One region of the Bradyrhizobium sp. WSM4872 genome, then DNA from elsewhere that is predicted to be linked to it. Evidence: riboswitches for the same ligand, from Rfam matches in the RefSeq annotation. Region 1 holds a riboswitch; each other region holds the start of a gene.

Evidence for each region. A riboswitch is a leader RNA that binds a small molecule or an ion and turns the genes downstream of it on or off. The one in region 1 is predicted to bind cobalamin.
Region 2: it holds a riboswitch for cobalamin, as region 1 does, so the genes downstream of both, AC0L3C_RS09220 (TonB-dependent receptor) here and metE (5-methyltetrahydropteroyltriglutamate--homocysteine S-methyltransferase) in region 1, are expected to answer to the same signal.
Region 3: it holds a riboswitch for cobalamin, as region 1 does, so the genes downstream of both, AC0L3C_RS09200 (energy-coupling factor ABC transporter permease) here and metE (5-methyltetrahydropteroyltriglutamate--homocysteine S-methyltransferase) in region 1, are expected to answer to the same signal.

The regions. Positions count from the first base shown of each region.
Region 1 covers NZ_JBVVPT010000014.1:85,611-88,880, forward strand. The annotation lists gene AC0L3C_RS20015 (EAL domain-containing response regulator) at 1-55, shown strand, start outside; gene AC0L3C_RS20020 (4Fe-4S binding protein) at 633-836, shown strand; cobalamin riboswitch at 1,618-1,817, shown strand; gene metE (5-methyltetrahydropteroyltriglutamate--homocysteine S-methyltransferase) at 1,917-3,270, shown strand, end outside.
Region 2 covers NZ_JBVVPT010000005.1:38,939-42,208, reverse strand. The annotation lists gene AC0L3C_RS09220 (TonB-dependent receptor) at 1-1,191, opposite strand, end outside; cobalamin riboswitch at 1,309-1,510, opposite strand; gene AC0L3C_RS09215 (histidine phosphatase family protein) at 1,583-2,155, shown strand; gene cobT (nicotinate-nucleotide--dimethylbenzimidazole phosphoribosyltransferase) at 2,156-3,208, opposite strand; gene cobF (precorrin-6A synthase (deacetylating)) at 3,224-3,270, opposite strand, start outside.
Region 3 covers NZ_JBVVPT010000005.1:35,443-38,712, reverse strand. The annotation lists gene cobF (precorrin-6A synthase (deacetylating)) at 1-477, opposite strand, end outside; gene AC0L3C_RS09200 (energy-coupling factor ABC transporter permease) at 523-1,200, opposite strand; cobalamin riboswitch at 1,238-1,457, opposite strand; gene cobA (uroporphyrinogen-III C-methyltransferase) at 1,503-2,234, opposite strand; gene AC0L3C_RS09190 (cobyrinate a,c-diamide synthase) at 2,231-3,270, opposite strand, start outside.

The DNA of each region.
Region 1 (3,270 bases):
ACTGAAGCAATTTGCACAGTCATCTTTCAACCCTGCTCCAGCTCGTCTAAAATAGTTGCGAGTGGCTGAGTGCGGCCAAGCGACGCTCATGAGCACCGCCATGCCTACTCGGCACCAGGCATGAGGCTGAGTGCAATTCGGTCTGCAGGGCCAGTGTCGGTCGTCCCGCCGCCACTTCATTTCCCTCCGAAGCTTGTTATACCACAAGCCCGTTTTGGCAAGCCTCCAGCGAGTCCTCCGCGCAGCTAGCGTTGCAGCCATGAGCGAGGCTTGCACAAACCTCCAGTCGGGGTGTGTGACCGGAGGTTTGCCGAGATCCAACGTAGACCTGCGTCCGTTGGCGGTTTTTTGTCGCCGCCGGTTGAGGAAGCGTCAGCCTCGCTTGCCCCCGCGCTGACGTGCCAAACAAACCGACGGACGCTTCCAGCGTCAAGTCGCGACTGACTCTCGCAAGAGGGCCCGAGGGCTCGTAGCCTGAAATTGAAGCGAGCTGTTGCTGTCGCAGATGCAACATGGTCTCAGACCCGGGACAGCCGAATTGGGCAAATTGCCCAACATTGAGCGCGTCTGCGTTTGGCACGGCATTTGAAAGGGATCGCCCATGGCATCGCTCGCCTAAGGAGTCGGAAGGCATGGCTTACAAGATCGTCGCTTCGCAATGCACCGTTTGTGGCGCATGTGAGTTCGAGTGTCCCAACGCGGCGATCAGTCTGAAGCGCGACATTTACGTTATCGATGCCAAAAAATGTACGGAGTGCGAGGGCCATTGCGACACGCCGCAATGCGCGGTGGTCTGTCCGGTCCCTGACACCTGTGTCCCGTCCAAGACAGGATAGGCAGCCCGCGACCAAAAGGCCTCATCGCTCGATTTCGCGAACGAAGTTGTAGATGTGGGACCTTGAGGAGACCACGACCGCATGGGGCGCATCGAGGTCGATTAACATCGTTATGAGCTTAAGACGCTGAGCGACTCCGAGGAACCCCTCAAAGGGCTCTGTCGGAGGACACCGTCGAAATTGTCACGAACAAGGACAAGGCCCTCGATGCTCAGTGGCCGCGTTAAGGCCTATCATCGCTGGCCGCGAGTCGAGGCGAGGCAGACCGGCGTCGAGCGGCCACGGACGCATCGAAGCCGGCGCAAAAGTCGCTCAGCACGTGAACACCTATTGCACCGAGAAGATCATCTTGGCCAACCTCACGGAGGCGGACGACCTCGTGCCTGGTCGGGCCGCCGAACACCAAGGAGCCGACCTGATCATCCGTGCGGTCCTGGAGCAATCCGGCTTTCGAAATGTCTAGGGAGCCTCGTGGGCTGTGACCAAACGGATGCCGGCCGAGATGATCGCACCTTCCTGACGCGCTGGTTCGAAAAGCTGCTGACGGAAAAGGTCGCCTCCTCGCGATCACACAGATACCGAAAGCGGCCCGGGTTCGTTCCGGTCGTGGAGCTCAACCCTTACGCGAGCAAGGAGCGAATGCATTCACAGCGGAGCCTCGACAGATCCGGGCGTGTTCACCAGGCCGCGAGCAAGACCGTCGTGCCCGCCTAGTGCGCTCGTAATCGCTTGGGCAATATCGCAGCGAGAATCGGTAGGTTGACGCATCGATCCTCGTGCGCATAATTCAAGCCGTCGCGGTCTCCGGATTTCGTTTGATCTGGAGCTAAGAGGGAAGCCGGTGCAATGCCGGCGCTGCCCCCGCAACTGTAAGCGGCGAGCCGCTGTCCAACGAAGTCACTGAAGCCATGCGGCTTCGGGAAGGCCGGACAGCAGCGACGACCCGTGAGCCAGGAGACCTGCCTCGACAAGATATCGTCCACGGGCGGGGCGTCCCGGTGTGCGCCAAGCAGTTGTCGCTCACGCGATGTTCGCTGTCTGCGTCCGCCATGGCCTTTGCCCCAACATGGGGTCTAAGCTATGTCAATCCTTTCGCTTCCCGTTGCCACACTGGGGACGTCACGCATCGGCCCACGACGCGAACTCAAATTCGCGCTCGAGAGCTACTGGGCGGGAAAATCCAGCGAAGCCGAGCTCCTCGAGGCGGGGAGTGGACTTCGTGCCGCTAATTGGGCACGGCAGAAATCCCGCGGTGCGACCGTCATTCCTTCGAATGACTTCTCGCTCTACGACCATGTGCTCGATACCAGCCTAATGGTCGGCGCCATTCCCGACGTTTACGGCTGGAACGAAGGTCCTGTGTCGCTCAAAACCTACTTCACCATGGCGCGTGGCGCTCAAGACGGTGGTCACGCTCAGCATGGGCCCGGCGTAGCCGCACAGGAGATGACGAAGTGGTTCGATACGAACTACCACTACATGGTGCCGGAATTTCACCAGGATCAGATCTTTAAGTATGCCTCTCGGAAGCCGATCGAGGAATATGAGGAGGCAAGAAGCCTCGGCTATCAGACGCGGCCCGTCCTAGTGGGCCCAGTCACTTTCCTGAAGCTCGGCAAAAGCGTAAATCCCGCCTTCAATCCGCTGTCGCTGCTTGATCGACTCCTCCCCGTCTATGTCGATGTTCTCCGCGAACTAGCCTCGCGCGGCGCTGAATGGGTTCAGCTCGACGAGCCATGCCTAGTGATGGACGTCGACGAAGCATCTCGGGCCGCTGTCCGCCGGGCCTATGCTCATTTCGCTAAGGCCGTGCCGACCCTTAAAATCATGCTGGCCACATACTTCGGGGGTGTCGGCGACAATCTTGAAACAGTATTGGCCTTGCCCGTTGCCGGGGTTCATGTCGACCTGGTTCGTGCACCTGACCAGTTGGACGCGATTGTCGCCAGAGCAGGTAGAGATCTCGTGGTCTCGCTCGGTGTCGTTGATGGTCGCAACGTGTGGCGCTCTAATCTGCCGGCGCTACTCGACCAACTTGCTCCTATGGTCAAAAAACTGGGCAGGGACCGTGTTCAGATTGCCCCCTCCTGCTCGCTGCTACATGTTCCGACCGACATTGAACTAGAGATCGATCTCGATCCCAATCTGAAGACGTGGTTGGCGTTCTCAGTGCAGAAGATCAAGGAACTTTCGATATTGGGCAAAGCGCTGGCTGGCTATGCTGCCGACGTGGCCGATGAACTCACGCTCTCAGAGGATGCATCCGTCACCCGCGAAACATCGCCGAAGATCCACAGTGCGAACGTCGCCGGACGAATGGCCGCGATCGACGATAGCATGCGTCGCCGTCGCAGTGCGTTCACCCAGCGCGCCGACGTCCAACGCGTCGCCTTCGCATTGCCGATGTTTCCAACCACAACCATCGGATCCTTCC
Region 2 (3,270 bases), on a different contig from region 1:
ATTGAACGCCTCGATCTCATTGTTGAACCAGGTGCGCTCTGCGCCGTAACCATAGGCCTGGCTTTTCAGCGTCAGGTCGGGCGCCAGCTTCAGCTCGAAACCGCCGCGCAGCCAGACCTCCTTCGCTACGTTCTTGTTGTCGAGCACGTTGTAGTTGGTGTTGAAGGTGCGGTCGTCGATCGTGACGGCCCCAAGATCAGTCTTGTTGAAATAACTGCCGGACACGATGCCCGTCGTCGCATGCGAGCCGCTGAAGGCGATCGGCACCAGCGGCACGCCCCAATAGGCTTTCGAGCGATCCTCGCGGTACTCGATGGCGCCCCAGACCTTGAGGCTGTCGGAGATGCGGTAGTTGAGCTGGCCCGACACGTCGAGCGTCTTGGTGTTGGTGTCGTCGGCAAAGCCGTTGAGCGAGGAACGGCTGACGTCAAAGCGATAATCGAGCCCCTGCACATTGGTGCTGCCGCCCGAGCCGTAATGCGCCCGGAACGAGTTCAGTGAGTCCCAGGAGAAATCCGCCTCGTTCCGGATCGGACCGGTGTGCGGCTGCTTGGTGACGAAGTTGATCGCGCCGCCGGCGGCGCCCTCGCCTGACATCAGCGACGCCGGACCCTTCAGGAATTCGACGGCCTCCAGATTGGCCGTGTCGGTGATCCGCGAGGTCATGTTCTGCGGACCGATCTTGATGCCGTTGTAGAGCGTGTTGATCTGGCTGTTGGTGAAGCCGCGCATGGAGAAAGCCGAAGGCTCGGCCGGATTGTCGCCGGATGTGACGCCCACCGCGCCCTGCGCGACGTCGGACACGGTGCGGTAGCCCTGCTCGCGCATGGTTGCGGCCGAGATCACCTCCACGGTCGCGGGCGTTTCGCGCACGGTCAGGCCAAGGCGCGAGGCGCTTTCCGCAACGGCATTGGTGTTGAGCGGCGTCTGTGCTGCCGCGGTCGGCACGACAAGCTTAGGCGTTACAGATGCGACCGTTGGCCTGCGCGCAGCCGCGCGGCGCGGGCCCTGCGCCTCCCGCGCGGCGGGCTTGGCCGGCTTGCGGGATTGGGCGGGCGTTACCTCGACCGGCGGCAGAGGTTCGCGGGCCTGCTGCGCCAGCGCGGCGGGCGGATCAAGCACGGCAAAGGATGTCAGCACGGCGGATGCGAGCAGGAACGCGCGCGGTCGTACAATACGAACAGGAGACACGGTCTTGGACCTCGGTATGACGTCAGTGGCACGTCACAGCGAACCAAGGTCCCATCTTCGGGCTTATAAGCCTTCCGATGAAGCCGAATGTCTGTACTCCCCGACCGACATCTTCGCGTGTGACCACGGCTGACGGCAGGTCTCCTGGCTCGCGGGTCAGTACCTTGCGTCGCCTTCCCGGGACCGAGACACCCAGTGGCACGTGACGCAAGATTCGCCGCTTACAGTTGCGGGGGCAGCCACGGCATTGGGGACAATGTCCCCGCACCGCATTCCCTTTTCATCCCCTCTCGGGGAAACCGTCGCGAGCATCTAGGATTACGATCCAGACAGAGTCAATGTATCAGTTGCCGCGTTAGTGCCACGGCGACCAATTTCCCTGGAGATAAGCATGGAAGGCGAGACCTTCCTCTGGCTGATACGACACGCGCCCGTCGATGGCGTCACGGGGACGATCCATGCGGCGGACGCGCCGGCCGATCTCGGCGATCGCGCGCAGCTGGAGGCGCTGCGGCAGCGCCTGCCGCGGGACGCCGCGAGCTATGCGAGCCCGTCGCGGCGCACGATCGAGACGACCCGCGCGCTGGGGCTCGAGCCGCTGCAGCTGGACGAATTCAGCGAGCAGAACTTTGGCGACTGGACCGGCCGTCGGCATGACGAACTCGCCGCGACCGGTGGCGAGGCCTATGCACGGTTCTGGAACGATCCGGCGCGCGGACGGCCCCCGGGCGGCGAAAGCTTTGAGGATCAGGTCGCGCGGGTCCGGCTGGGTCTGTCGAAGATCGGCGCCGGGGCTGCAACGCTCGTCGTGCATTCCGGCACGATCCGCGCGGCGCTGTGCATCGCGCTGGATCTGACGCCTCAAGCGGCGCTCCGCTTCGTGATCGATCCGCTGTCGCTGACCCGGATCGACCGGCTCGCGACCGGCTGGCGCGTCGTCTGTGTCAATCAGCAGACGACTTGATCAGGCCGGTCGGTCAGGCACATTGGCCTGCGCAAAGGTCGCCATGCCGTTGTGGAGCGCACAGGCCGACCGCACCAGCGGCAGCGCGATGGCCGCGCCCGATCCTTCGCCGAGCCTGAGATCGAGGCTGATCAGCGGTTGCACGTTGAGCGCGCGAAGCACCAGCCGATGCCCCTGCTCGGCGGACTGATGCGAGGCCAGCAGGAACGGCTGGCACGACGGGTTGAGCCGCGCCGCCGCCAGCGCCGCGACCGACACGATAAAGCCGTCGATCAACACGGGGATGCGGCGCTGTGCAGCCGCGATAATAGCACCGCAGATAGCCGCGATCTCGAGACCGCCGACGGCGCACAGGATCTTTTCGGGCGAAGCGCCTGCAATGCCATGGCGCGCGATCGCAGCGTCGATCACCCGCGCCTTGTGCGCACGGCCAGCCGCGTCGATGCCGGTGCCGCTGCCCGCGATCTCCTCCGCGCTCACGCCGAGCAAGCCGGCCGCGATCGCCGCCGAAGTCGTGGTGTTGCCGATGCCCATTTCGCCGAAGATCAAAAGATCGGGCTGGCCGGCCTGCGCGCGGGTCACTGCACGTCGGCCGGCTTCGAACGCAAATGCCAGCTCCGTGGGGGTGAGCGCAGCTTCGACGCTGAAATCGCGCGTGCCGTTGCGCGGCTTGTCGGTCACGATTCCAGCCATCTCCTCCTGCGCCAGCGTGCCGGCGTCGATAACCTGAAGGCTGGAGCCTAGCTCACGCGCGAGCACCGAGATCGCGGCACCGCCGGAGGCGAAATTCGCCAGCATCGCGATGGTCACTTCTTTCGGATAGGCCGAGACGCCCTGCGCGACGACGCCGTGATCGCCGGCGAAGATGATGATCGGCACCCGCGCCGCGCGCGGTTGCTCGGTCGCTTGCAGGCCTGCAAGCTCGATCGCGAGCTGCTCGAGCCGGCCGAGCGCGCCGGCCGGTTTGGTCAGTTGCGCCTGCCGCGCCACCGCCGCCTCGCGATGCACTGCGGAGATATCGGGGCATCGTTGGGAGAGCCATTCGGGGAGCATGCTGCCTCGCTTGCCTCACGGCCTGCGCTTGAGGATGTAACTGTCCATGATCCAGCCGTGCC
Region 3 (3,270 bases), on a different contig from region 1:
CGGCTCGCCGATGTCGTTGAGCGGCAGCGCATGCGCCGCGCACAGCGCCTGGATCGAGGTGATGCCGGGCACGACCTCGATCTCGGGCAACGGATTGAGCCGCCGCGCAATGCGCAGCGAGGAGTCGTAAAGCGAGGGATCGCCCCAGATCAGCAGCGCGACCTTGCCCTCGCCTTCGAGATGATCTGCGATCGTCTGCGACCAGGCAGCGGCGACGGCATCGTGCCAATCGTCCACGCCCTTGCGATAGTCCGCTTCAGCGGCGTCGCGGACGGGCAGATCGAACTCGGCAATATGGGTCGTGTCGCTGGTGAGCACATCCGCGCAGATCGCCTGCCTGAGATCGGCGAGGTCGGATTTGGCAGTCCCCTTGCGCGGGATCAGGACGAGATCGGCCGCGTTGATGGCGGTAATCGCGGCACGCGTGAGCTGCTCGGGATCGCCGCAACCGATGCCTATCAGGGAGAGCGTGAGCATCGTAGCTGCGAAGGGCGGCCATAACGGCCGCCCATTCGCGTGTCTCTAGGCCGCGTTGTGCAAACGCGGAGTGACGAGGCCGGCTGCGGTGACGCCGCGCAGCGACTTCGCCAGCGCCAGCACGCCAAGATCGGCGAGCGGCTCGATCACGATGACGAGCGCATAGGACGCCGCGAAGGTGGCGATGTTGGCGAGGTTAGTCGCGCCGAAGCCCGATCCATAAATCGCCCAGAACGCCACCCAGGCGATGACACCCGCCTGATAGGTCGTCGAAAGCGCCAGCGCCTGGCGGTACTTCAGATCGACATAGGCCGTGTTGCGCGAAATAATTCCCGTGGCGATCGCCTGGATCCCGAACAGCGGCACCAGCAGCGTGGTGACGTTCATGCCATATTGCGGCAAGTCGGGCGGCTCGAAGAAGATGCCCTGGAACAGCAGGCCGAACGCGAGGCCGAAGGCCGCAGGCGCAGCTCCAAACAGCAGGAACAAGGTCGAGCCGAGGATGAAGTGCACTTCGGAGACGCCGACCGGGAAGTGCGGCAGGATCTCAAAGAAGATAAACACGAGTCCCGTGGCGGCGAGCGTGCGCGCCGCGAACGAAATGATGCCCTGCTCGCGCACGGTCTCGACCGCGAGCTTCAAGGCAACACCGCCCACGGCGATGCCGGTTGCGTAACTCAGCACGAGCTTGGCGTCCGAGACTAGTCCGGGTTCGATATGCATGGCTCAGATCCTTCTTGCCGTCACACCCGACGGCCTTGGCCTCAAAACGTGCACGGCCGGTCTCCTGGCTCGCGGTTCACTGGGAGTCTCCGGCCTTCCCGCGCCTTGCGGCCCAGTGGCTGATCGAAGTCCCTCACCGCTTACAGTCGCGGGGGCGGCTGGGGTTTTGGGCGCCGCAACTGGGTCCGCCCATCCCCATTCCCGATTATGCTCCGGCGCTTTGCGCCGCGTCGAGCACCATGCGTCTCCTGTGTGCCCCTTTCGCCAGCCGGGCGTCAAGGGGCGAAGGGCTGCCGAGAGCGTCATGACGGATAATCCCCGGCCAGCGCGCCGAACAGGATGACGGCCGCCGTGGAGGCCGCCCCGCCCCGCGCAAGCTGCTCGGCAAGTTCAGAAATGGTGGTGCGGACCAGCCGCTCATCGGGACGGCCGAGCGATTCGGCAAACAACGCCGGCGTGGTTGGGGCGAGGCCATGCTCGATCAATTTCGCGACAAGCGCCGGAAACGTCCGGCGGCCCATATAGACTACGGTCGTCGCCTCCGGATCGGCCAGCGCCGCCCAATTGAGGTCTGGCGGCAGCTCGCCGGTGACGTCCGCGCCGGTAATGAACTGCACCCGGCGCGAGGTATGGCGCCGGGTCAGGGGAATCCCCGCCTGAGCCGCAGCGACGCAGGCCGTGGTGACACCGGGAATGATCTCGTAGCGGATGCCCGCTTCCCGCAGCGTCTCGAGCTCCTCCTCGAGTCGGCCGAAGATGCCGGCATCGCCCGACTTCAATCGCACCACGCGCGCGCCTGTCACGGCATAGTCGACCAGCAGCCGGTTGACATGGTGCTGCTTGGTCGAGGGGCGTCCCGCCCGCTTTCCCACCGCGACGAGATTGGCACCGGGCCGGGCCAGATCGAGGATCGCGCCTGAAGCAAGATCGTCATAGAGCACGACGTCGGCCTCGCGCAGGCGCGCGGCACCCTTGAGCGTGAGGAGCTCGGGATCGCCGGGGCCGGCGGAGACGAAGGAAACAAAACCGCTCACCGATCCTCCGCGATCAGATGGAAGAACGTGCCGGTGGCTTGTCCCCGCCGCGAGCCGGTCTCGGCGATGACCGCGCCTGTCGCGTCGTGCACGACCGCCAGCGGCGTGTCGGGTTGCGCCAGGATCGTCGAATAGTGGAATTCGTGGCCACGCAGGCGTGCGCCGGCCTGATGACCCGGCATCGGCGTGGCAAGCTCGGCCAGACGATAGCCCAGATGCATGCGGCGTTTGGCAAAGCTCGTCTCCAGGCCGAGCAGCCCGGTCATCTCGTGGCTGATGCCCTCGGCGTCGGTCAAAGCGGTGCCCAGCACCATATAGCCTCCGCACTCACCGTGCACCGGGCGCGTTTCGGCGAAGGCGCGCAATCCGCTGCGGAAGCGCGCATTGGCCGCGATCTTGCCGGCGTGCAGCTCGGGATAGCCGCCAGGCAGCCAGCACACATCCGCGCCCGCATCGGGGCCTTCGTCAGCCAGCGGCGAGAATGTCGAGATCTCTGCGCCCGCCGCGCGCCACGCTTCCAGCATATGCGGATAGACGAAGGAGAATGCAGCGTCACGGGCGAGCGCAATGCGCTGGCCGGGCGGCGTCACGTTGACGCCGCTTGCGGCAGGTTGCGGCGACCAGGTGGCAGCCGAACGCAGCACTGCGTCGAGATCGACATGCTCGGCGACGAAGCGCGCGGCCTCGTCGATCAGCTTGCCGATTTCCGCCTGCTCCTCAGCCTGGACCAGCCCGAGATGCCGCTTCGGCAGACTGATCTCGGCATGGCGCGGCAGCGCGCCAAACACGGTGATGCCGGCGTCCAGCAGCGCACGTCGCACGAGGGCTTCGTGGCGCGGGCTGGCAACGCGATTGAGCACGACGCCTGCAAGGCGCACACCGGGACGGTAGTCACGAAGGCCAGCGGCGATCGCCGCCGCCGTTTGCGCCTGTCCCGAGGGATCGATCACCAGCAGCACCGGCCACTCCAGCATCTCCGCGATGTCGGCGGTCGCCCCGGTGCCGCAGACGCCACGCGGGGCGACGCCGTCGAACA